3 regions of the Pantoea deleyi genome follow, and region 1 is predicted to be linked to each of the others. Evidence: riboswitches for the same ligand, from Rfam matches in the RefSeq annotation. Region 1 holds a riboswitch; each other region holds the start of a gene.

Region 1 (4,166 bases):
AGCGGCTGCAGGGTGACTTCACAGGCCAGCTCGGCGTTTTTACACAGCGACATAAAGTCACCCGCCTGGGCGCGCGTCGCTTTGTACTCCGGCAAATAGCGCCCGGCTTGTCGCATCATCCATACCGGCGTGACATCGACCGGCTGACGTAACAGGGCACGCAAATAACGATCGTTCTTCAGTTCACTCATCTCAACACTCTCTCAATAACAGGCGTGTAGTGTAGCACTTTCACGCTTCTGCGCGGCACAGGGCGACGGTATCTTCAATCAGGCGGCGTGCCACGGTGCCCGGCGGAGGCAGCAGCGGCAGATCGTCGAACCGGAACCAGGCCGCATCCAGCAGCTCTTTGCCGTCGTGCTGCAGATCGCCGCTCTCATACTCCGCCATAAAGGCGGTCATCAGCGATTGCGGGAAGGGCCACGGCTGGGAGGTCACGTAACGGACATTTTTGATGCGGATATTGCTCTCTTCCATCACCTCACGGGCGACGGCCTGCTCCAGCGTTTCGCCGACTTCGACAAACCCCGCCAGCACGGTGTAGACCTTGTTGCGATGCCGGGCATGGTTTGCCAGCAGGATCTCATCGCCGCGGCGGATAGCCACAATGATGCAGGGCGCGATCTGTGGATAGTAGCGTTCGCGGCAGTGACTGCACAGGCAGGCAAATTCATGTTTGCTGTGGTGCATTTCATGCCCGCAGTAGCCGCACCAGCGATGAGAGCGGTAGAACTCTGCCAGCTGCACGCCGCGCCCGGCCAGCTGAAACAGTTCCACATCCTGATCGATCAGCTGCCGTACCGAAAACATATCGGCTGGACGCGGCTCGCAAATCAGCCAGACTTTTTCACCCTGCCACTCCCCAATCGTCCGGGCTTTACTGCCCGTTAAGCCAAATTTTTCGGCGTTTCCGTGGGGTAAATCACCTTGTGGCAACCAAAGTTTCTGTTCATGGCTGACAATCCACCATCCAGCGTCTACGCTTGAGATTTCGCATTGCATTTATTTCGTCATCCTTAGCGTCAAATCGCACGCTGAAGCCCTGATGTTAAGTGTGTAGATAAACAACTATAACTCACATGGAGTTAGATATGCTTAACCAGTTAGAAGTCCTGGCTGAACGCGTAGGTGGCAGTAATGAACTGGTCGATTCATGGCTTGAAGCCCGTCGTCAGCTCCTGGTGAACTATTATCACCTCGTCGGTCTTAAACCCAACAAAGAGGCGCTGACGCGTCTGGATGAGCAGGCGCTGGACAACTTCTGTCACGGTCTGGTCGATTACCTCTCTGCAGGTCACTTCAGCATCTATGAGCGCGTCATCAACGAGATGAGTGGCGACAGCCCGATGATTGCCGCCGCGCAGATCTACCCGCCGCTGGAAGCGAACACCGAGCGTCTGATGCAGCTGTATGATGGTCACCTGCAGCAGGCGATTGACGATGAGAACTGCATGACCTTCCAGCAGGCGCTGTCCGAAGTGGGCGAAGTGCTGGAAGCGCGCTTTACGCTGGAAGATAAGCTGATTCAGCTTGCGTGGGATAATCAGCTGGCCAAACCGCCCGTTGCCAACGACAGCCAGATTGCCCGTCCGGCGTAATGCCGATTCACATCAGGGGTATTGTGATTATCCGGTAGCCCTTTTATGCTGAACAGGTTCTGAGGCCGGTACGCCAAAGGACCTTTTTTATTTGTGCGTTGAAATATCACGTTTTTACCGCTGAGGCCGCGCTAAGCGCCCGCGTAAAAACCGCTTCTTGTCGGAGTGCCCATCCGGGCTGAGACCGTTAATTCGGGATCCGCGGAACCTGATCAGGTTAGAACCTGCGAAGGGAACAAGAGTAATCAGTCGCTGTCTGCCAGCCGTTGTGCGCTGTCTGTACGCTTACTCCTTCCGAACTCCGGACAAGCATCGTTCCCCTTTAACAGGAAGATTGCTATGTCTGACCCTAAAATGACCCGTCGTGAACAACGCGCCCAGGCGCAGGAATTTATCCACTCCCTGCGGGGCGGCAGTGCGTTCCCCCGCTCCCGTCGTATCTGGATAACCGGCAGCCGGGACGATATCCGCGTGCCGATGCGGGAAATCGCGATGACGCCGACCCCTACCGGCGGCAGCAAAGACGCGCCACTCTATGAACAGAATGAAGCCGTGCCGGTCTATGACACGGCGGGTGCCTATGGCGACCCCGCCGCAGAGATCGACGTGCATCGGGGTCTGGCGAAGCTGCGCGCCGGCTGGATTGCTGAACGCGACGACAGTGAACCCCTAAGCCAGAACAGCTCCGGCTATACCCAGCAGCGACTGGCTGATGAGGGGCTGGACCACCTGCGCTTCGACCAGCTGCCAATCCCGCGACGCGCCCGGACAGGCCGCTGCGTCACGCAACTGCACTACGCCCGCCAGGGGATTGTTACCCCGGAGATGGAGTTCATCGCCCTGCGGGAAAATATGGGCCGGGATCGCATCCGCGCGGAGGTGCTGCTGCAACAGCATCCGGGCCACAGTTTTGGCGCACATCTGCCCGCTGCCATAACGCCCGAGTTCGTGCGGCAGGAGGTAGCGGCCGGTCGCGCCATCATCCCGGCCAATATCAACCACCCTGAATCGGAACCGATGATCATCGGCCGCAACTTTCTGGTAAAGGTCAACGCCAACATCGGCAATTCCGCGGTGACCTCTTCCATTGAAGAGGAAGTGGAGAAGCTGGTCTGGTCCACCCGCTGGGGCGCCGATACGGTGATGGATCTCTCCACCGGACGCTATATCCATGAAACGCGCGAATGGATCCTGCGCAACAGCCCGGTGCCCATCGGCACCGTCCCCATCTATCAGGCGCTGGAGAAAGTAAATGGCGTGGCCGAGTCACTGAACTGGGCGATCTTCCGGGATACGCTGCTTGAGCAGGCGGAACAGGGGGTGGATTACTTCACTATCCACGCGGGCGTGCTGCTGCGCTATGTGCCGATGACGGCGAAGCGGCTGACCGGCATTGTGTCACGCGGCGGTTCGATCATGGCGAAATGGTGCCTGTCGCACCATCAGGAGAACTTCCTCTATCAGCATTTCCGGGAAATCTGTGAAATCTGCGCCGCATATGACGTCTCCCTGTCGCTGGGTGACGGTTTACGTCCGGGTTCGATTCAGGATGCCAACGATGAGGCGCAGTTTGCCGAGCTGCGCACCCTGGGCGAACTGACCCGCATCGCCTGGGAATATGACGTTCAGGTGATGATTGAAGGGCCGGGCCATGTGCCGATGCATATGATCCGCCGCAACATGACCGAACAGCTCGACCTGTGCGATGAAGCGCCCTTCTACACGCTTGGCCCGCTGACTACCGATATCGCGCCCGGCTATGACCATTTCACTTCCGGTATCGGTGCCGCCATGATCGGCTGGTTTGGCTGCGCCATGCTCTGTTACGTTACCCCCAAAGAGCATCTGGGTCTGCCGAACAAGGAGGATGTGAAACAGGGATTGATTACCTACAAAATCGCGGCCCATGCCGCCGATCTGGCGAAAGGCCATCCGGGCGCGCAGATCCGCGATAACGCGATGTCCAAGGCGCGCTTTGAATTCCGCTGGGAGGACCAGTTCAATCTGGCCCTTGATCCCCACACTGCCCGGACGATGCATGACGAAACCCTGCCGCAGGAGTCGGGCAAGGTGGCGCACTTCTGCTCGATGTGTGGCCCGAAATTCTGCTCGATGAAAATTTCTCAGGAGGTGCGTGCGTTCGCCGCCCGCCAGGATACGCGCGCCGAGCCTGTCACCGTAGGCATGGCGCAGATGTCAGACCGATTTCGTCGCCACGGCGGTGAACTCTATCACCCCGCCGACACTCTGAAGGAGGATTAACGATGCCTGCATTTCCTGCTACCGCCCCGCGCCTGGGGCTTTATCCGGTGGTTGACAGCCCCGACTGGATCGCACGCCTGCTGGAGGCGGGCGTCCGCACGATCCAGCTGCGCATAAAAGATCAGCCCGAGGCGATCGCTGAGCCTGCCATCGCGCAGGCGATTGCGCTGGCTCAGCGCTACGATGCGCGCCTGTTTATCAACGATTACTGGGCGCTGGCGATAAAGCATCGGGCCTATGGCGTCCATCTGGGTCAGGAGGACCTGGATATCGCCGATCTTGACCGCATTCGGCAGGCCGGCTTAC
Region 2 (4,166 bases), 1.6 Mb from region 1:
TGTCTGCCCAGTCAGCATGGCGCGGACGCAGAGCCGCTAACGCCGCCGACAGGGTACACCCCGTGCCGTGCGTATGCCGGGTGTTGACGCGCGGGGTGCTGAATCGCTGCTCTGCGCCGGGGGCGATCAGCCAGTCCGGGCTTTCGCCCGTCGCCAGATGACCGCCCTTCATCAGCACGGCCTGACAGCCCAGCGCGAGCAGTGCCCGCCCCTGCTCGCGCATCTCCGCTTCGTCGGTGGCGAGAGCACAATCCAGCAAGGCCGCCGCTTCCGGCAGATTAGGGGTGATCAGCGAGACCTGTGGCAATAACAGCTCACGGACACTGGCCACGGCGTCCGGGGAAAGCAGCGCATCCCCGCTTTTCGCCACCATCACCGTATCCAGCACCACAAAGGGGATCGCCGCCTGCTTCAGGCGGGCGGCCACCTGTTCCACGATAGCCGTTTCCGACAGCATGCCAATTTTCGCACTGTCGATGCGGATATCACTCAGCACCGAGTCGAGCTGAGCGGTGACGAAGTCCGGATCGATACGGCAGACCGACTGCACGCCGCAGGTATTCTGTGCCACCAGCGCGGTAATAACACTGGTGCCATAGGCACCCAGCGCGGAGAACGTTTTGAGATCGGCCTGGATCCCGGCGCCACCGCTGGGATCGGTCCCGGCAATCGTCAGGGCATTAATGCGTTTCATGCTGTGCCTCCAGCGTCCAGAGTGCATCAACAAACGCCGTGGCAAAACTGCCCGGCGCGGCGGCCTGTGACGCCGCCCTCTCCCCCGCTGACGACATGACCTGACAGGCGGCGGCCACGTTTAACAGCCGGTCGCCGGGCAGGCTGCTGAACCCCGCCACGACCGCTGAGAGCGCGCAGCCGGTGCCGACTACCCGCGTCATCAGGGGCGAGCCGCCGCGAAGCGCAACGATCCGCGTACCGTCGGTAGCGTAATCCACCTCCCCACTGACGATGACCAGCGTGCGCCAGGTGGTGGCGAGCTGCCGGGCGGCATCGAGCGCCGCATCCGCCTGATGCAGCGTATCCACGCCGCGTCCGCCACTGGCCTGCTTTGCCAGCGCCAGAATCTCTGAGGCGTTACCGCGGATCACGGCCGGTTCCTGACTCAATAACTGCTGGCAGAAGTCACTGCGCAGCGTCAGTGCGCCGACCGCCACCGGGTCGAGCGTCCAGGGGGTGCCTGCCTCCCGGGCGGCAGTGACGGCGGCCTGCATCGCCTGCTGACGCTCGCGGGTCAGAGTGCCGACATTGATGAGGAGCGCATCGGCAAAGCGGCTGAACTCAGCGGCTTCGCCAGCATCGATAACCATCGCCGGAGAGGCGTTCAGAGCCAGCAGCACGTTGGCGGTAAAGTTCTGTACCACCTCATTGGTCATACAGTGCACCAGCGGTGAGTGACGGCGAAAAGCGTGCAGAAAAGGCGCGAAGTGCGCGGCGGAAAGGTGTTGAGATGGCTGTGACATCATAGCTCCCAACCGGCGAACAAGAAGGCGAATGCGGTCAGGCATCAGACTTCCCTACGCTGGCATTATCCAGATCAGGTAATACGGGTATTTCTCAGCCTTCACAAAGAAGGGCACCCCGAGTCGTTTAACTAAATTCAGTCAGTCAGGATAGTAATGTCAGCAGGCGGTCCTGTAAACGCATACCGCACGATTACGGCATCACTCCCGGACTCCGTTGGCGTCCTCACTCACCGGCAGAAACCGCTCGGGCAGTCTGCGCTGCCCCGCTTCTGCCACATCCGGATTCGCGAAGAAACCCGTAACACTTTACCAGGCGATCCCGTTTATTTCGCGCAACTTTCACCTGTCGCGTTCCAGATTACCTATACAGGTTAACTGTCTGATCAATCTGGGCATTTATCTTTTTCACACACTGCACGTGTTGCCGCACTGGACTTTTTTCACGCAACGCAGAAAAAGAGTGCGCCAGCTTACAGGACAAACACAAAACGGTTAAAGAAAGCACCGACCTGTGCTATTCACAGTGCAGGATAAACCTGCCAGGGAGGCTGACGGAATGGAGAAGACCTTTCATATCGCGCTCTTATTTAATGCGAATAAGGCGTATGACCGCCAGATAATCGAGGGCGTGGGTAAATACCTGCAGCGTTCCCGTGCCCTGTGGGATGTTTACATCGCAGACGATTTCCGCAGTAACATTGACAGCATCAATGGCTGGAACGTGGATGGTGTCATTGCTGACTGCGATGTGCTGGCGGTTGAACAGGAACTCAATAAGCTGACCATGCCTGTTGTCGGTATTGGTGGCTCCTACTCCTCCGGAAAGGCTTTTCCGAATCTGCACTATGTGGCTACTGATAACTACAGCCTGGTCGCGACTGCGCTGGAGCATCTGATTAACAAGGGTATGGAACATTTTGCCCTGTACAGCTTCCCTGCCTGTCCGGATAAACGCTGGGCAACCGAACGTGAGAACGCATTTGCTGCGATCCTGCAGCAAAAGGACCGGACCGGATTAATTTATCGCGGCCATGATATCACTATCGATAACTGGCAGACGGCGCAGAACCAGTTGGCTGACTGGGTAACGTCTCTGCCAGAGGGCACCGGCATCGTCGCGGTGACAGATTCCCGCGCCAGACATTTACTGCAGATTTGTGAAAATATAGGGATCCCGGTGCCGGAAAAGTTAGCCATTATTGGCATCGACAATGAAGAGTTAACGCAACATCTGTCGGGCATCAGTCTCTCCTCCGTGGTTCATGGCGCAATAAAAATGGGTTCCTGCGCGGCTGAAATTCTTCATAAACTCTTAAAGGGAGAGTCCTTGCCGTTGCAGCGCGTGGTGGTTCCCCCGCTGAAACTGGTGGAACGCCGTTCGAGCAATTATCGTTCTATTGTCGATCCCTATGTTATCCGGGCAATGAACTTTATCCGCGATAATGCCTGTAAGGGTATCAAGGCTGAACAGGTCATCAGTTTTACCGGTATTTCACGAACCAGTCTGGAAATCCGTTTTAAAGCGCATCTGGGTGCGACCATTCACACCGTCATTCATAATGAAAAAATCGAACATGCCCGCAACTTACTCATCACCACAGATCTCCCGATGAAAGAGATCTCACTGATTGCGGGTTATCCCTCTGTTCAGTATTTCTATCTGGTCTTCAGGAAAACTTATAATCTGACCCCGAAAGCCTACCGCAGCCGTTATCAGGAGCAGAATCGTGCCAGTTAACTGGCTGAATCTATCCGTCAGCGAAACCGTATTTTCTGGCGGGAAGGCACGTTTAAAATCTACGCCGACCCGCCAGAGAGAATGCTTCAGAACAGATATTTCAGGCCGATACGCATCCGGTACTCTTTATCACCGTTTCCTGCCCGACCCAGATCGGAAATATCACCAAAAGGTTTCCAGTGTGAGTCATACTGGTAGCTAAGATAGAGCGTATGCTGCCACATATCTTTTTTGTTATTTCCGAAGTGAAAATCGTTCTGCTTCTGCAGATAGACCGGGTTATAGTTAACAAATAACTTATCCGTGACCTGCCAGTTCAGCCATAGATCATATTCGTGCGAGCTGTTTCGTTGCAGACTGTCATCCAGGCAGGGTGTTTTATAGTTGTAGTGATAGTAGCGATACCCGGCCATCACGCCGAACTGAGGGCTGAGTTGATAATTAAACTTCAGGTAGGGATCGATGTGACTGCCCTTGTGCCCCCAGCTGAAGACCATGTCGGGAATAAACGAAAACCGGTCTGTCAGCGGAATCGCGTAGGTGACTTCTACCTCTGAGTAGTTGTTCTTAAATTCAGTGTAATTACTGCCGTTGTTGATCGTGTTCTGATATGAGAAAGAAACACTGTCATTAATCACGGTTGAAATCTGCAGTCGGGTCTGGAACATTTTACTGCCGGTGGTATAGGCTTCACGAATATCCACGCCCGTGGATGAGAAATCTAACGCAAAGGCAGAAAGTGGCATAGCAGAAATCATTACTGCACTGGCTAACGCCTGTTTTTTCATCATCGCTTTCATCGTCTTTTCCCTTTATGGTAGTAATCCTTTTTATGGTCATAGAATAACCGAAAGCGCATGAATATAATTTTATCATTTTTTACTGGCTAATTATTAAATATAGCAACTGTGACTGTGTGCAAAATATAAAAAACAAAAGAGCCATTA
Region 3 (4,166 bases), 520 kb from region 1:
CGCCCGCAGCTCAATCAGCCGCAGCCGGTTCCAGCCGCGGATATCCAGCGAATCACAGAGTCTGCCGTAACGCTCCGCCACATCCCGCATCGGGTTTTCCAGCACTTTCATGGCATAGGGAATGGCGATCAGCGCATTGGTAAAGATCACCAGCCCCTCTGCCGAATCGGGCAGGCCGATCGTGGCGTTGAACAGCAGGAAAAACCCGGTGGCGAGGACGATGCCGGGCATCGCCAGGATCAGCATCCCGCTGGTGTCGATCAACTGAGCGGCCACCGGGCGCTGACGCAGCCGCAGCTCACGGCTGCTCCACAGCAGCATCATGGTCAGCGCCACACAGAGCAGGCCCGCGCCGGTGGCGATACGCAGCGAGGTAAAAGTCGCCTGCCAGAGGGCTGGCTGCGCCAGTGCGCCCCGCACGCCGCCGTGCAGCCCCTCGACAATCACCGCCGCCAGCGGGGGCAGCAGCAGGAGCAGCGCCAGCAGGATCAGCAGCGTATCGATCAGCTGCGCCGCGCGCGAATCCTGCGGATCGCGCCAGCCGCTGAGCTGGCTGCTTCCGGCGGGGATCGCCTTGCTGAAGCGCTGACTGAGCAGCACCAGCGTCAGGCAGCAGCCGAGCTGGATCATCGCCAGCAGGGCGGCGCGGCCGGGATCGTAGTCATAACTCAGCGCCTGGAAGATCGCCAGTTCGATAGTGGTCGCCTGCGGACCGCCGCCCAGCGACAGCACGGTGGCAAAGCTGGCAAAGCAGAGCATAAAGATCAGCGCCCCGGCAGGCAGCAGCTGACGCCGCAGCCACGGCCACTCCAGCAGACGAAAGTGGTGCCAGCCGCGCAGGCCAAGCTGAGCCGCCAGCTGACGCTGCTCTGCCGGGATCTGCTCCAGCGCCTGCAGCAGCAGACGCGTCGCCAGCGGCAGGTTAAAGAAGACGTGCGCCAGCAGGATGCCCGACAGCCCGTAGGGCGAGAAGTGATAGCCGATCCCGGCCCACTGGCAGAGCTGCGCCAGCCAGCCGGTGCGTCCGTAAATCGTCAGCAGACCAAATATCGCCACCAGCACCGGCAGCACCAGGGTCATGGCGCACAGGCGCAGCAACAGCTGACGGCCGGGAAAGCGGCGGCGATAGAGCGCCCGCGCCAGCGGCAGGGCGGGCAGCAGCGACAGCAGTGCGGAGAGCAGCGCCTGACCGAATGAGAACGCGATGACATGGCGCAGGTAATCATCCTGCAACATGCTGCGCAGATCGGTTTCCGGTGCGGCGCTCCAGAGTGCGCCGAAGGCCAGAAACGCCACCAGGGTTAGCAGCAGCGTGGCGAACGATCCGGGCAGCAGCCAGCCCGGCATCAGCGACTGACTGCGCGTTGCCACTGGCTAATCCAGCCGGCGCGCTGGCTGGCGACCTCTTCCGGCGAGAACTGCAGCGCGGTGGCGGGCACCGTCAGGGCGTTAAAACCGGCGGGCAGCGGCGTGGCGGTCACCGGGTACATCCAGTTACCGGTCGGAATGGTGCGCTGGAAGTCGGGGGAGACCATAAACGTCATGAACTGCTGCGCCAGCTCGGGCTGCCTGCTGCTGGCTAACTGCGCGGCGACTTCGACCTGCAGATAGTGGCCTTCGGCAAACGGGGCGGCCGCATAGTTCTCTTTCTTCTCTTCGATGATGTGATAAGCCGGTGAGGTGGTGTAGCTCAGCACCAGATCGCTTTCCCCTTTCAGGAACAGGCCATAGGCCTCACTCCAGCCTTTGGTCACCGTCACGGTTTTCTGCGCCAGCTTCTGCCACGCCTGCGGTGCCTGAACGCCATAGACTTTCTGCATCCAGAGCAGCAGACCTAAGCCGGGGGTGCTGGTGCGGGGATCTTCGTAGATCACCCGCCACTTCTGCGGGCTGTCGACCAGCTCTTTCAGGCTTTTTGGCGGGTTTTTCAGCCGGGTCCTGTCATAGACAAAGGCGAAGTAGCCATAGTCAAAGGGGATGAAGGTCGTGTCATGCCAGCCGCCGGGCAGGGTTAATTTTGTGGTGTCGACCTGACTGCTGGCGAACAGGCCGGTTTTCTGCGCCGTCTGCACCAGATTGTTGTCCAGCCCCAGCACCACATCCGCCTTGCTGTTTTTGCCTTCCATCCTCACGCGGTTCAGCAGCGAGACGCCATCTTCCAGCGTGACAAATTTCAGCTCGCAGTTGCAGCGGGCTTCAAAGGCTTTTTTTACCGCCGGGCCGGGGCCCCAGTCGGCAGAGAAGGAGTCGTAGGTGTAGACCGTGAGAACCGGTTTTGCCGCCAGAACGGGGGCGGAGAGTAACAGCAGGACCGGCAGAACTTTCTTTAACACTTTGCGCTCCTTCAGGAGAATAGGGGATGAGTCGCAAAGGATCTGAGCACTGAGGCCTCTCAAATCCCTACGTCGGTATTAACCGAATCAGGTTCGACGGGTCTCTCTCAGCTGCTTGCTGGTGGCAGGCGGCACCCCGTTGAGAACGCCACATTCTAGTCATTTCATCGGCGTGGCGAAAGCGTTACAGCGCGGGTGGCGCGAACCAGGCCGATTTAAAATCGAACCAGCCCAGCGTATTCATCCGCACGCCGCGCATACTGCGCTGACCTTCGAGCAGCAGCCAGTGGTGAAACAGCGGATGCAGGCCCGCCTCTTCGACTAGCTGTTTGCTCCATTCGGCCAGCGGCAGCGTTTTCTCACGCCAGCGCGCCGCATCGCCCTGCCAGTCGACGGGCAGGCAGTGGTGCAGCAGCGGGATCTCATACAACTGCGCGAACAGCGAATAGTTGAGCGGCAGGGTGAAGTTCACGCTGCCGAGCCAGATGTCACTTTCCGCCTCGCCCTGATACCAGCTCTCGTAGTCGATCTCGCGGGTCACCAGCGTGACGCCATGCTGAGCCAGCAGGGGTCGCAGCGCATTGGCAATGCCTTCATGCTCCACATGCTGGCTGTACCAGGTCAGCGTCAGGTGGGTCAGGCCGGGCGGCTTCTCAACCGGCGTCAGGTCGCGGCGGTGATGCCAGCGCGGCAGCAGGCCATAGGCCGGGAACCAGTAGCGCTGATACCCGACGCCCGCGTGGTTGAGCAGGGCGATGGGGTTAAACAGATAGCTCACCCAGCGCCGGACCGCCGCGTCGCGGCCCTGCGCGGAACGCTGGTCGAACAGCAGGTAGTAGCATCCCTCCTCCAGGCGACTCTCCTCCTGAACCTCATCAGCGCTCTCGCTGTCGCCCTGCAGACGGACACCGGCATAGACCAGCTCATCGCTGATGTCGGGCAGCACCCAGATAGAGACATCGTCGATCAGGGCGCGAAAACCAAAATAGTCATCAAAGGCTTCAATTTTCAGCTGGCTCGCCTGATTGCGGATCACCCGGTAGGGGCCGGTGCCCACCGGCTGGCGGGCAAAATCGGCTAGGGTGGGCCATTCGCGTGGCAGGATCATCGCGCTCACGCTGCCCAGCAGCCAGGGCAGCCACGCGTCGGGCTGGCTTAAGTGGATGTCGAGCGTCCAGGGGGCGGGCGAGGCGATCTCTGCAATATGGGAGAAGAGCGGGTGAGGGCGCTGACGCGCCAGCGTGGCCAGCACATCCTCCATCTCCAGCTCTCTGCCGTGATGAAAACGAATCGCCGGACGCAGAAAGAAGCGCCAGTGTAGCGGCGAGGTCTGCTGCCAGTGATGGGCAATGTCCGGCTCGACTTCCCCGTTTTCCTCATTTATTCGCGTCAGGCCGTTGAAGATCTGGCGGGCAATATGGGTCTCCGAGCGTCGCAGCGGCGAGCCGGGCAGCAGGTTGAGCAGCGGCCGGTAGTAGAGCACCCGCAGGATATGCTTGCCCTGGCGGAAGCTGCGGCCCAGATGCGCGCCGATCATCTGGCGTACCTGATTTTTGTCCCCGACCAGCTGAACCAGCTGATCGATACGATCCTGATCCAGCAGATCCTCGGCGCGCTGCTGCTGTAAGGCCAGCCCGGTGTAGCAGAAGGTGAGCACCGAGCGTTTGCCGCGACCGGCCTCAGCCTGCCAGATCAGCCAGCCTGCGGCCTGCATGCGGTTGAGCAGGTTGCGCATATGGCGGCGCGAGCAGTGCAGCCGATCGGCCAGCTCGCTCAGGGTGATCGCCTGCGTCTGCCCCTGACAGCTCTGCCACAGGCGGATGAACTGCTGCT

Evidence for each region. A riboswitch is a leader RNA that binds a small molecule or an ion and turns the genes downstream of it on or off. The one in region 1 is predicted to bind thiamine pyrophosphate.
Region 2: it holds a riboswitch for thiamine pyrophosphate, as region 1 does, so the genes downstream of both, thiM (hydroxyethylthiazole kinase) here and thiC (phosphomethylpyrimidine synthase ThiC) in region 1, are expected to answer to the same signal.
Region 3: it holds a riboswitch for thiamine pyrophosphate, as region 1 does, so the genes downstream of both, thiB (thiamine ABC transporter substrate binding subunit) here and thiC (phosphomethylpyrimidine synthase ThiC) in region 1, are expected to answer to the same signal.

Annotation. Positions count from the first base shown of each region.
Region 1 is NZ_CP071405.1:3,795,408-3,799,573, forward strand. It holds gene hemE (uroporphyrinogen decarboxylase) at 1-191, opposite strand, end outside; gene nudC (NAD(+) diphosphatase) at 232-1,002, opposite strand; gene rsd (sigma D regulator) at 1,092-1,598, shown strand; TPP riboswitch at 1,750-1,850, shown strand; gene thiC (phosphomethylpyrimidine synthase ThiC) at 1,938-3,860, shown strand; gene thiE (thiamine phosphate synthase) at 3,863-4,166, shown strand, end outside.
Region 2 is NZ_CP071405.1:1,396,824-1,400,989, reverse strand. It holds gene thiD (bifunctional hydroxymethylpyrimidine kinase/phosphomethylpyrimidine kinase) at 1-694, opposite strand, end outside; gene thiM (hydroxyethylthiazole kinase) at 681-1,478, opposite strand; TPP riboswitch at 1,513-1,609, opposite strand; gene J1C59_RS06605 (XylR family transcriptional regulator) at 2,038-3,219, shown strand; gene J1C59_RS06600 (oligogalacturonate-specific porin KdgM family protein) at 3,306-4,019, opposite strand.
Region 3 is NZ_CP071405.1:3,276,119-3,280,284, reverse strand. It holds gene thiP (thiamine/thiamine pyrophosphate ABC transporter permease ThiP) at 1-1,371, opposite strand, end outside; gene thiB (thiamine ABC transporter substrate binding subunit) at 1,347-2,333, opposite strand; TPP riboswitch at 2,380-2,482, opposite strand; gene sgrR (HTH-type transcriptional regulator SgrR) at 2,518-4,166, opposite strand, start outside.